DNA from 3 places in the Dorea sp. 210702-DFI.3.17 genome. Region 1 is predicted to be linked to each of the others. Evidence: predicted binding sites of a transcription regulator. Region 1 holds the regulator's gene; each other region holds the start of a gene.

The links. The regulator Rex, encoded in region 1, represses fermentation and respiration genes when NADH is low (regulators of the CRP and FNR family bind a similar motif). The targets are predictions, from matches to a motif close to ATTGTTAANTANTTAACAAT.
Region 2: the regulator Rex is predicted to act here: its motif matches at 2,677-2,696, upstream of LI149_RS02530 (NAD(P)H-dependent oxidoreductase subunit E).
Region 3: the regulator Rex is predicted to act here: its motif matches at 2,028-2,047, upstream of LI149_RS01315 (acyl-CoA carboxylase subunit beta).

What each region holds. Positions count from the first base shown of each region.
Region 1 is NZ_JAJCNB010000001.1:124,095-128,390, forward strand. Features, by position in the region: gene LI149_RS00575 (NUDIX domain-containing protein) at 1-80, shown strand, start outside; gene LI149_RS00580 (ABC-F family ATP-binding cassette domain-containing protein) at 95-2,020, opposite strand; gene LI149_RS00585 (redox-sensing transcriptional repressor Rex) at 2,223-2,864, shown strand; gene LI149_RS00590 (NAD(P)H-hydrate dehydratase) at 2,945-4,296, shown strand, end outside.
Region 2 is NZ_JAJCNB010000002.1:29,464-33,759, forward strand. Features, by position in the region: gene LI149_RS02515 (LysR family transcriptional regulator) at 1-900, shown strand, start outside; gene LI149_RS02520 (YoaK family protein) at 997-1,665, shown strand; gene LI149_RS02525 (LysR family transcriptional regulator) at 1,671-2,600, shown strand; gene LI149_RS02530 (NAD(P)H-dependent oxidoreductase subunit E) at 2,751-3,224, shown strand; gene nuoF (NADH-quinone oxidoreductase subunit NuoF) at 3,228-4,296, shown strand, end outside.
Region 3 is NZ_JAJCNB010000001.1:271,207-275,502, reverse strand. Features, by position in the region: gene LI149_RS01320 (2-isopropylmalate synthase) at 1-1,937, shown strand, start outside; gene LI149_RS01315 (acyl-CoA carboxylase subunit beta) at 2,150-3,589, shown strand; gene LI149_RS01310 (OadG family transporter subunit) at 3,604-4,296, shown strand, end outside.

The sequences.
Region 1 (4,296 bases):
CAGCTGATGAGATTAAGGCTCTGGCTGACGAAGGAATCTTCCTGCATTATGATAGTATCAAACGTGTTTTTGAAGAGTAAAAAAATGAGCTGGCTTATTCGGCCAGCTCTTCCCATTTTTCATATAAAGTTTCAAGTTCAGCGTCAATTTCTGCACGTTCTTTTGCAAGTTCCTGACATTTTACTGAATTCGTATAAACTTCCTCCTGCGACATTAGAATATCAATTTCAGCACTTCTATCTTCCAGAACACCGATCCGTTCTTCTGTCTTTTTGAATTCATTAGCGCGTTTCCGTTCTTTTGCCTGAGCTTCTTTTTGTTCCTGCCAGCTTAACTTTGAATCAGAGGCCAAGTCAGCAGCTGCAGAAGAGGAATTATTTTCTAAGCGAGACGTATTGGAATATGCGGCTGTCAGTTCTTCTTTTTTCTCAAGATAATAATCATAATTTCCAATATAATTTACAAACGTATGATTAACAAGATCCATGATACGTGTTGCAGTCTGATTGATAAAGTAACGGTCGTGTGAAACATAAAGAACCGTTCCTGTGTAATTATTCAGTGCATGTTCCAGAATCTCTTTTGATGTAATATCCAGATGGTTGGTCGGCTCATCGAGAATCAGGAAGTTCGCTTCAGAAAGCATCAGCTTTGCAAGGGACACGCGTCCACGTTCGCCACCGCTTAAGTCACTAATAAGTTTAAATACATCATCTCCGGTAAATAAAAATGCTGCCAGCACTTTACGGATCTGCGTGTTATTAAGATTAGGATAGTCGTCGGAAATCTCCTGGAAAATAGTTTTTTCCATGTGTAGAACGTGGTGTTCCTGATCGTAGTAACCAATCTTTACATTAGAACCGAGACGGAAACTTCCAGAATCAGCTTTGAGTACCTGATTTAAAATCTTAAGGATTGTTGTTTTTCCGGTTCCATTATCTCCGATGATCGCGACATGTTCCCCACGCTTGATTTCGAAGCTGACATCTTCAAATAAAATCTGTGGTGGAAATGCTTTGCTTAAATGCTCGACACTTAAGACATCATTACCGCTGACACAGGAAGGTTCCAGTGTTAAATGCATATCTGTATGTAGTTCCATCGGTTTTTCAACCGGGGTCATCTTATCCAGCATCTTTTCACGGCTTTCTGCACGCTTGATGGATTTTTCGCGGTTGAAGGAGCGGAGCTTTTCAATGACCGCTTCCTGATGCTTAATTTCCTGCTGCTGGTTCAGATACTCTTTCATTCTGGCTTCACGGAGCATTTCTTTTTTTTGGGCGTAATCTGTATAATTGCCCATGAAAGTGGTAAGCTTGCCAAGTTCAATCTCGACGACTTTTGTTACAACCCGGTTCAGGAAATACCGGTCATGAGAGACAATCAGTACTGCACCGGGATAATTCAGAAGATAAGTTTCCAGCCATGAGATGGAATTTAAATCCAAATGGTTGGTTGGCTCGTCCAAAAGCAGAATATCTGGCTTTGTGAGGAGCAGTTTTCCGAGAGAAACACGGGTTTTCTGACCTCCGGATAAAGTTGCAACCGGTTTTGCGAATTCTTCTTCTGTAAATCCCAGTCCTTTTAAAACACCAGTGATTTCACTTTCGCAGGCGTATCCATTTTCACGTTCGAATGCTGCTGTGAGCCGCTGGTATGTATTCATACGTTCTTCCAGACGTTCTCCGCTTAAATGCTTCATTTCCTGTTCAATCTCACGAATCTGCCGCTCCATGTCGAGAATATCGGCTTTTGCAGTGCGTACCTCTTGATAGATCGTATGGTCATTATTCATATCCTGATGCTGTGCCAGATATCCCATCGTCTTGCCGCGTGTCAGAACAACATTGCCGCCGTCCGCCTGAATCTCACCAACGATCATCTTAAGAAGTGTTGTCTTTCCAGCACCGTTCGGTCCTACGAGAGCTGCTTTTTCGTGGTCTTCTATATGAAAGGAGCCGCCGGAGACAATTACTTCCTCTCCAAAGGCTTTTTTGATATTGTGACATGCAAGTATCATCCTATCCTCCTTGATAAAATCCTGTGATTTTGAGAAATAAAGATGCCGCAGGGCTGCGTCCGGCGCTGCGACCGCATAATTTTGGCATCATCTTATACTATTATAACGAAAATACTACAAAAAACAACTAAAAAGTTTGACATTATACTAACGATTGCCTATAATAATGAGTAGAAATTTTTGAAGGAAGGAGGTGCGGATCATGCAAAACAGGGGAATTTCACAGGCAGTTATCCGTAGATTACCCAGATATTATAGATACCTTGGGGAGCTGATCGAGCAGGGAGTAGAACGAATCTCTTCCAATGAGCTTAGTAAAAGAATGAAAGTAACAGCTTCCCAGATTCGTCAGGATCTTAATAATTTTGGCGGATTCGGGCAACAGGGGTATGGCTATAATGTAAAATATCTGTACTCAGAAATCGGAAAAATTCTTGGATTGGAACAGGATCATAATATTATTATTATTGGTGCTGGTAATTTGGGGCGTGCACTTGCGAACTATGCATCATTTGAAAAGCGGGGATTTATCTTAAAAGGATTGTTTGATATCAATCCGGAGCTTGACGGGCAAGAAGTTCGTGGTGTTCCAATTCAGATGATGGACGAGCTTCCGAAATTTGTAGATGAGAACAGTATCGATATTGCAGCATTGACGATTCCAAAGGATGAGTCAATCAAAGTCGCAAAATTTCTGGCAGATCACAATGTTCACGGAATATGGAATTTTGCACATACAGATCTGAATCTTCCGGAAAGTGTGATTGTTGAGAATGTACATTTATCCGAGAGTCTGATGAGGCTGTCATATAATATATGCCGCTACAAGGAAGAACATAATTAAGGAGATAACGTGTAAAGACAGGTTTGTTCAGATTGCATCCTGGCTTTGCACGTTTCTTTCTATCAGGAGGAATCAAAACTATGAGATATTTGCCAGATGCTAAACAGATGAAAACGGCAGATTCATTTACGATAAATGAACTTAAAATCCCGTCCCTGGAACTTATGGAACGGGCTGCCAGAGCATGTGTAGATCACATTAAAGACTGGAAAATTAATTTAAATAAAATATGTGTCCTCTGTGGTTCTGGAAATAATGGCGGGGACGGCTTTGCGATTGCCAGAATGTTTGCATGGGAAGGGTGTGACGTAACAGCAGTTCTGGTCGGAAACAGAGATCACTGCACACCAGAGACTGCCCATCAGATAGAACAGTTGAAAAATACAGGAGCACAGTTTAAGGAGCGGTTTGAGCAAGAAGCATTTGAAAGTGAACCGTATACTTTAATTATCGATGCAATTTTTGGAGTTGGACTTTGCCGGGAGGTTGGAGGCAGATATGCACAGATTATAGAGTGTGTGAATCAGTCTGATGCAGTCCGTATGTCCGTGGATATTCCTTCCGGAATTTGCGCAACTACAGGAAATGTATTAGGAACTGCAGTGCGTGCAGACTATACTGTGACAATTCAGGAGACGAAAGTTGGTCTTGTACTTGATCCGGGAAGAAGTTATGCAGGAATCTGTGTATCCGAGGATATCGGAATTGTATCACTTCCACTGGAAAGAGATGAGGAAACAGTTTGTACACTGGAGGGCAGTGATTATGCAGCACTTCTTCCGAAACGAAATGCGGACTCCAATAAAGGAACTTACGGAAAGCTTCTTATGATCACCGGAAGCAAAGGTATGTCAGGTGCTGCATATCTTGGCGCACTTGCAGCTTACAGGACAGGTACCGGGCTGGTGCAGATCTATACTGCTAAAGAGAATCTCGTGATCTTACAGAGCCAGATCCCGGAAGCGATCATTACAACTTATGAAAAATATGATGTCAATGAACTACATCGCTTGATCGACTGGGCAGATGTCGTAGCTATAGGTTCCGGACTTGGAACAAAGAAGACTGCAAGGAAGATTTTAAAAGAAACCATTGCATATACAAAGAAACCGTGTGTCATAGATGCAGACGGACTTAATATTTTGTCTGAACATATGGATTATCTGTGTGGTGCAGATTGTGAACATTTTATCTTTACACCGCACATGAAAGAATTTGAACGGATCAGCGGTTTGAAGATTGCTGAAGTAAAAAAAGATCGTATTGTAGCACTTCGTACATTTGTTAAAGAATATGACGTTACCTGTGTACTGAAGGATTCCAGAACAACCATTGCAAAGCCGAGAGAGCGGGTAGCGGTAAATCTATCCGGCTGTGCGGCTATGGCAAAAGCCGGATCCGGGGATGTGCTGGCAGGCATTATCGCATCGTA
Region 2 (4,296 bases), on a different contig from region 1:
ACGACCGTTGCGGAGACAGGCACTATGAGCGAAGCAGCCCGTCGTCTTTTTGTTTCTCAGCCAGGACTGACAAAAGCAATTAGAGAACTGGAACAAGAGATGGGAATTATCATTTTTGACAGGACGAATAAGGGAATCGAAGTGTCAAAGGATGGAGCGATATTTTTAGGATATGCAAGGCAGGTGCTGGAGCAGGCATCACTTTTGGAAGAGCGCTATAAGCTTCAGGCAGGAGGCAAGAAAGAATTTAGTGTCTCTACACAACATTATTCTTTCGCAGTCAATGCATTTGTTGACCTAATCAAAGAATTTGGCGGGGACAATTATGATTTTTCTCTTCGAGAGACACAGACATATGAGATCATCGATGATGTGGCGAAGATGAGAAGTGAGATTGGAATTTTGTATCTGAACGATTTTAACCGGACCGTATTAAAGAAGATCATCAAGGCAAATGATCTGGAATTTGAGACTTTATTTACGGCCAGACCACACATTTTCGTCAGTACTTCAAATCCGTTGGCAGGAAAAGAATCTGTAACGATGGAAGATTTAAAGACATACCCATATCTGTCTTTTGAGCAGGGAGAACACAACTCTTTTTACTTTTCAGAGGAAATATTCAGTACTACAGAGCGTGCGAAGAATATCCGTGTACGTGACCGCGCGACACTTTTTAATTTACTGATTGGACTGAATGGATATACGGTGTGTAGTGGAGTCATTGATGAGGAACTGAACGGAGCGAATATTGTGGCAGTACCTTTAAAAGAAGAAGGAGATATGGAGATTGGAATTCTGACGCACCACAGAATTCGTGGGAGCCGGATGAGTGAATTTTATATTCAGGCTCTGCGAAAATATATCAGCTGGAAGAATGCCGAGGCATTCTTGATATAAAATTTATATACCAGCAAAACGGTGAAATTGACTTTTGACATGTGCATCTATATAATAGGAAACTGAAAATACAAAGGATGAGTAGAGGTGTTACACATGGTCGGTAAGAATTTTTCGGGAAAGCAGATGTCAGAGGCATTTATAAACAGTGCATTTCTGGCGTTATCAGGAGGTTTTCAGGACGCTTATACATATAATACGAGAGATGAAGTTTTTTCTAACGCGCAGACAGGAAATGTAGTATTGATGAGTCAGCATTTTATGACCGGAGACTGGAAAGCCGGAGTACGATATTTGCTGCCTCTTATAGCATTTGTTCTTGGAGTTTTCGTGGCAGATCAGATCCAGATGCGGTATAAATATGCCAGACGGCTTCACTGGAGGCAGGGGATTCTGCTTGCAGAGATCGTCATATTATTTGTCGTAGGATTTATTCCGCACAGTCTGAATATGACAGCGACGATTTTTGTGTCCTTTGCCTGTGCGATGCAGGTGCAGACATTCCGGAAGATGGGTGGTTATTCCTATGCAAGTACCATGTGCATCGGTAACTTAAGAAGTGGAACGGCAGCGTTTTCTCATTATCTTCAGGATAAAAAAACAGAGCAGTTAAAGCAGGCCGCTTATTATTTTGGAATTATCTTTTTATTTGCGATCGGAGCAGGACTTGGCGGCAACTTGACAGAACATTTTGGAATCCATATGATCTGGATTTCATGTATTCTTCTGGGGCTTAGCTTTTTATTAATGTTTGAGAATGAGTGATAAAAATGAATATAACAGAGTTAAGATATATTATTGAAATTGCACAGTGTGGTTCGGTAAGTGCGGCATCCAAGCGTTTGTATGTTGCACAGCCGAACGTCAGTAAGGCAATCCGGAATCTGGAAGAGGAATATCAAATCCAGCTCTTCGTGCGGACAGCGAGGGGAATGGTTCCTACCAGGGAAGGACAGCAGTTTATTGCGCAGGCGAGACGGGTCATTCAGGAAATTGAAGGGTTGAACCGTAAATTCCCGGGAAATAAAAAAGGGACTGATGTAGAGATGAAAATTTCTATACCAAGAGCCAGCTATGCATCTTATGCATTTGGAAAGTATGTAGAGCAGGTGCGAGATGCAGAAGAGATGAGACTGCATATCCGGGAGTGCAATTCTGTCCAAGCGCTGGACAATCTTACAAAGAAGCATTACAATCTTGCGCTGATCCGGATGGAAGACAAATATGAAGAATATTACTATTCCATTATTCATTTAAGAGGTCTGGAATATGAAAAGATCATGGATTTCCAGTATCGTCTTGTTGTTAATGAGAATGATCCGCTAGCAACGAAAAAACTGAATGGATATGAAGATCTGGAATCTTATATCGAGCTGATACACGGAGATTCCAGACTGCCGAACGGGGAGTATCTGGACATTAAGGAAACGCCGGAGAATCAGAATGCACACAGACGGATTCATGTATATGAGCGTGGCAATCAGTTTATGCTTCTGAAAGATATACCGGGAACTTATATGTGGGTGTCACCGATTCCGGAAGAACTTCTCCGAAGAAATGGACTGGCACAGCGTAAGATAGAATGGCAGCAGCGGCGGATGAAAGATGTTATGGTATATCCGGGCAGAAAGTTTCTGAGTGAAGATGAACGGGAGTTTATCCGGCAGCTGAAGAAAGAAGCAATAGAAGTCTCAAAATAGCGAGGCTTCTTTTTTTGACCTTTAAAGTTACTTGAAACTAATAAATATATGCAAAAGTATATATCACTCATGCTTTATTGATATTTTCATGGCAATAAAAATTGAGATAAAATAGAAATAGAATAAATTTGATTCATGAGGAGGTTTTTTATGTTAGACGCATCTTATTACGAGAAGACAGATGAGATTATTGCCTGTCACACGCGTGAAGAGCGGTCGCTGATTCCGATTATCCAGGATATTCAGGAGGAATACCGCTATCTTCCACCGGAATTATTAAGTTATGTGGCCGGAAAAATTGGCATTTCAGAAGCAAAGGCTTTCAGCGTTGCAAGTTTTTATGAGAACTTCTCGTTTGAAGCAAAGGGCAAATATGTTATTAAAGTCTGTGATGGTACGGCCTGTCATGTGCGTAAATCAATTCCGATACTGGAAGGATTATATAAAGAGCTGGGGCTTAATAAAGATAAACACACAACAGATGATCAGTTATTTACAGTAGAGACCGTTTCCTGTCTTGGCGCATGCGGACTTGCACCGGCAGTCATGATCAATGACGAGGTGTATGGTAAGATGACACCGGAAAAAATGAGTGAATTAATCAAAAAACTGCGGGAGGAATAACAGATGAAACTGGAAAACAGAACACAACTTACACTCCTGCGTGAACAATGCCAGGAGAAGAGAAATAAAGAAACATGTAAGATACTGGTCTGTGGAGGGACCGGATGTCTTGCAGGTGGTTCTGACAAAATCTTTGACAGATTCAGTGAACTGACAGCGGGTATGGATCATGTTGAGGTCAGAATCGGAGCAGAGATTGCACATGGAGAACATGTCGGCGTTAAGAAAAGTGGATGTCATGGCTTTTGCGAGATGGGTCCGCTTGTCAGAATTGAACCTTATAATTATCTCTACTTAAAAGTAAAGCTGGAAGACTGTGAAGAAATCTTTGAAAAGACAGTCCTCCATGGAGAGCCAGTCACACGTCTGATGTACAAGCAGGATAATGAGGTCTATCAGACTCAGGAAGAAATTCCATTCTATGCAAAACAGACAAGACTTGTTCTGAAAAACTGCGGTCACATTGATGCAGAACATATTGAGGATGCACTGGCAGTAGGTGCATATGAAGCATTTGAAAAAGCTGTATTTGAGATGACGCCGGAGGCCGTAATCAAGACGATTACCCAGTCAAATCTGCGTGGACGTGGAGGCGCTGGTTTCCAGACTGGAAGAAAATGGTCCCAGGTTGCCGGACAGAAAGAAAAGATCCGTTATGTCGTCTGCAATGGTGATGAAGGAGATCCGGGAGCATTCATGGACAGAAGCATCATGGAAGGAGATCCGCACCGCATGATCGAAGGTATGATGATTGCAGCCTATGCGGTACAGGCACAGGAAGGATATATTTATGTCCGTGCGGAATATCCGCTGGCAGTCAGCAGACTTCGCATTGCAATCAGACAGGCAGAAGAGCTTGGAATTCTGGGAGACAATATTTTGGGAACAGGATTTAGCTTCCATTTACATATCAACCGTGGAGCAGGAGCTTTCGTATGTGGTGAGGGCTCAGCCCTGACAGCATCCATTGAAGGTAAGCGTGGAATGCCGCGTGTAAAACCGCCTAGAACCGTTGAAAAGGGATTGTTTGGAAAACCGACGGTTCTGAATAATGTTGAGACTTATGCGAATG
Region 3 (4,296 bases), 150 kb from region 1:
CATATGATTGGGTGAAGAAGACAGAGATTGAAAAACCGCCGGTATGGTGTAGTGTTGACCTGCGAGATGGTAACCAGGCGCTGATCGAGCCAATGAGTCTTGAGGAAAAGTTGGAGTTCTTCCAGATGTTAGTAGATATCGGATTTAAGGAGATTGAGGTTGGATTCCCGGCAGCATCCGATACCGAGTACAAGTTCATGAGAACGCTGATTGAGAAGAATATGATCCCAGATGATGTGACCGTTCAGGTACTGACTCAGGCAAGAGAGCATATTATTAAGAAGACATTTGAAGCTGTTAAGGGCGCGCCTCATGCAGTGATCCATCTGTACAACTCCACATCTGTTGCACAGAGAGAGCAAGTATTCAGAAAAAGTAAAGAGCAGATCAAGAAGATTGCAGTCGATGGAGCAGAATTACTTCTGAAGCTGGCAAATGAGACAGATGGTAACTTTACATTTGAATACAGCCCGGAGAGTTTCTCTGGAACAGAGGTTGATTATGCGGTCGAAGTTTGTAATGCAGTCTTGGACGTATGGAAACCAAGTGCGGACAACAAGGCAATCATCAATATTCCGACAACCGTTGAAAATGCGATTCCACATGTATTTGCGTGCCAGTTAGAGTATGTAGATAAAAATCTGAAATACAGAGATAATGTTGTATTAAGCCTTCATCCACACAATGACCGTGGCTGTGGTGTTGCAACTGCGGAACTTGGAATTCTGGCAGGAGCTGACCGTATCGAAGGTACATTATTTGGAAATGGAGAGCGTACCGGTAATGTAGATATTGTGACATTAGGTTTAAATATGTTCTCTCACGGAGTAGATCCAAAGCTTGATTTTACTGATATGCACCATATTCGCGAAACTTATGAGAGACTGACAAGAATGCATGTCTATGAGCGTCAGCCGTATGCAGGAGATTTGGTATTTACAGCATTTTCAGGATCACATCAGGATGCTATTGCAAAAGGAATGGCGTGGAGAGAAGAGAAGAAGTGCGATACATGGACAGTTCCATATCTGCCGATCGATCCACAGGATGTTGGAAGAAAATACGATTCAGATGTTATCCGCATCAACAGCCAGTCTGGTAAAGGTGGTGTGAACTACATTCTGAAACAGAGCCATGGAATCAATCTTCCAAAAGAGATGCGTGAGGAAGTCGGATATCTTGTGAAAGGTATTTCTGACCGTGCACATAAAGAGCTGACTCCGGAACTTGTATATCAGATTTTCTCTGATAACTACATTAATACGAAACCGGTATTCCATATTGACGAGTGTCATTTCAAACAGGTCAATGGAATTACAGCTGAGGTTACGATCAATCATGAGAAAGAGAGTCAGGTCATCACTGCAACGGGTAATGGACGTTTGGATGCGGTCAGTAATGCAATCAAACAGTATTTCAACGTCAGCTATGAACTGAGCTTTTACGAGGAACATTCTCTGACAAAAGGATCATCCTCCAAGGCTGTTGCATATGTTGGTATAATCTGCCAAGGAAAGACATTTTGGGGTGTTGGAATTGACGCCGATATTATCAAGGCATCCATTGAGGCACTCACAGTTGCAGTTAATAAGCTGGAAGAGATTGGAAATTCCAATACATGTAAAGACGCACGTATGATTGAAATTATGAATTATATTCAGGAGAACTATATTGATATTACATTAGATGACCTTGCTGAGAAGTTCTTCTTGTCTAAACCATACATTTCCAAATACATTAAGGAGAAATCCGGCGTCACATTTGGAGAACTGGTAAAGAAAATCCGTATGAAGAAAGCAAGAGCACTTCTTAAGAGCAGCAATATGACAGTGGAAAATATTGCATTATCTGTCGGATATCAGAATGTGGAGCATTTCAATCGATTGTTCAAAAAGGCATATAATATGACTCCAATTCAATTTAGAAATGAAAAATAAACAGAATTTATAGACCTATAAAAGCGGTTTTGAGCTAATTGCCCAAACCGCTTTTTGATTTTTAACAAAAGTCATAAATAATTAACAAAATTTGTCAAATCCTTAACAAATGTGCCTTGTAGGCGTTGCCATTTTTCGGTAAAAAAGTTATAATAAATTCGGCGAAATTTTGGTATAACCATATTTTAATAAAGAAAATGGAGGGCTAAATTATGGGCAACATGGCAACAGAAAATGCAGCAGGTAATCGCATTGAACAGTTACTTGATGCAGGCAGCTTTGTTGAAATCGGCGGAGCAGTAACAGCCAGAACAACAGATTTCAACATGCAGGAAAAGAAAACTCCGGCAGACGGTGTCATTACCGGTTATGGAGTGATCGATGGTAATCTGGTATATGTGTACAGCCAGGACGCTTCAGTATTGAAGGGATCAATTGGTGAGATGCATGCCAGAAAGATCGCGAACATTTATGATATGGCAATGAAGATGGGGGCTCCTGTTATTGGACTTGTAGATTGTGCAGGTCTCAGACTTCAGGAGGCAACAGACGCACTTGAGGCATTTGGAACATTATATTTAAAACAATCACTTGCATCAGGAGTAATTCCACAGATTACAGCAATTTTCGGAACCTGTGGCGGAGGCTTGTCCTTAGTACCAGCTCTTACAGATTTTACATTTATGGAAGAAAAGAATGCGAAGTTATTCGTAAATTCTCCGAATGCGATTCCAGGAAATACAGTAGATAAATGTGATACATCTTCTGCAAAATTCCAAAGTGAAAAGACAGGTCTTGTAGATGGTGTCGGAACAGAAGAAGAGATTCTTTCAGAGATTCGTACATTAGTAAGCATTTTACCATGTAATAATGAGGAAGATGCATCATACACAGAATGTTCAGATGATCTGAATCGTGTATGTTCAGAGATTGAAAATGCAACAGAAGATACAGCAATAGCCCTTGCTGAAATCGCAGATGATCATGTATTCTTTGAGACTCAGAAGAATCATGCGAAAGACATGGTAACAGGCTTTATTCGTTTGAATGGTATGACAGTTGGTGCTGTTGCAAACAGATCTAAAGTTTATGATGAGAATGCAGAAGTTGTAGAAGAGTTTGATGGAGCACTTTCTGCAAGAGGCGCAAGAAAAGCAGCCAGATTCGTAGAGTTCTGTGATGCATTTAATATTCCGGTTCTTACACTGACGAATGTATCAGGATTTGCGGCAACTATGTGTGCAGAAAGAAGCCTTGCAAAGGCAGCAGCAAAATTAACTTATGCATTTGCAAATGCAACTGTACCGAAAGTTAACGTTGTAATCGGAAAAGCATTTGGAAGTGCTTATGTGACAATGAACAGTAAATCTCTTGGTGCTGATATGGTCTATGCATGGCCGACAGCAGAAATCGGAATGATGGAAGCAGATCTTGCAGCAAAAATTATGTATGCAGATGCTGATGCTGAGACAATCAACGAGAAAGCAAAAGAATATGCCAAGCTTCAGTCCAGTCCGGTTTCCGCAGCAAGAAGAGGTTATGTAGATACAATTATCCAGCCTGCTGACACTAGAAAATATGTCATCGGAGCATTTGAGATGTTATTTACAAAAAGAGAAGAAAGCCCGATGAAAAAGCATGGAACAGTTTAGAGAGGTGAGGCAAAGTGAAGAAAAAGATTAGCTTATTGCTCTGCCTGATGATGACCGCAATCGTATGCCTGACAGGATGTGGTAAGACACAGACTACTTTGGAATATGATGAGGCAATGATCGAGCAGGAGACAGAGTTTCTGATAAACTACTGCCAGAATGTAGACAGTGATACACTGGCACAGTGGAACGACCAGAACGAATTCAGCAAAGAGTATCAGTTCATGATGTCTGGATTGAAGTTCACACCGGACAGCTTTGATGGTGCAGTTGACAGCTGGCAGGCAGGAATCAAAGAATGCGGTGAGTATGTCGGACATGGAGATTATACATTTGAAGCGAAAGATGATGAGCTGACAGTATCTGTACCGGCACAGTTCAAAGATCGTGATGCTACGATTGAATTTGTGTTTGATAAAGATTTATACCTTGAAAGTATGACAGTCAGTGCGAAGTTCTCACTTGGAGAGATTATGGAAAAGGCAGGCTTAAATACACTGCTTGGAATGGGAACTGTATTTGCAGTACTGATCTTCATTTCATTCCTGATTTCTTTGTTTAAATACATTCCGGCAATCCAGAATGCATTTGGCAAGAAAAAAGATGAGAAGAAAGAAGAAACGAAAGCGGCTGTAAGTGAGACAGTCGAAGAAGTGGATGAAACTGATGATCTGGAATTGATCGCTGTTATTTCAGCAGCAATTGCA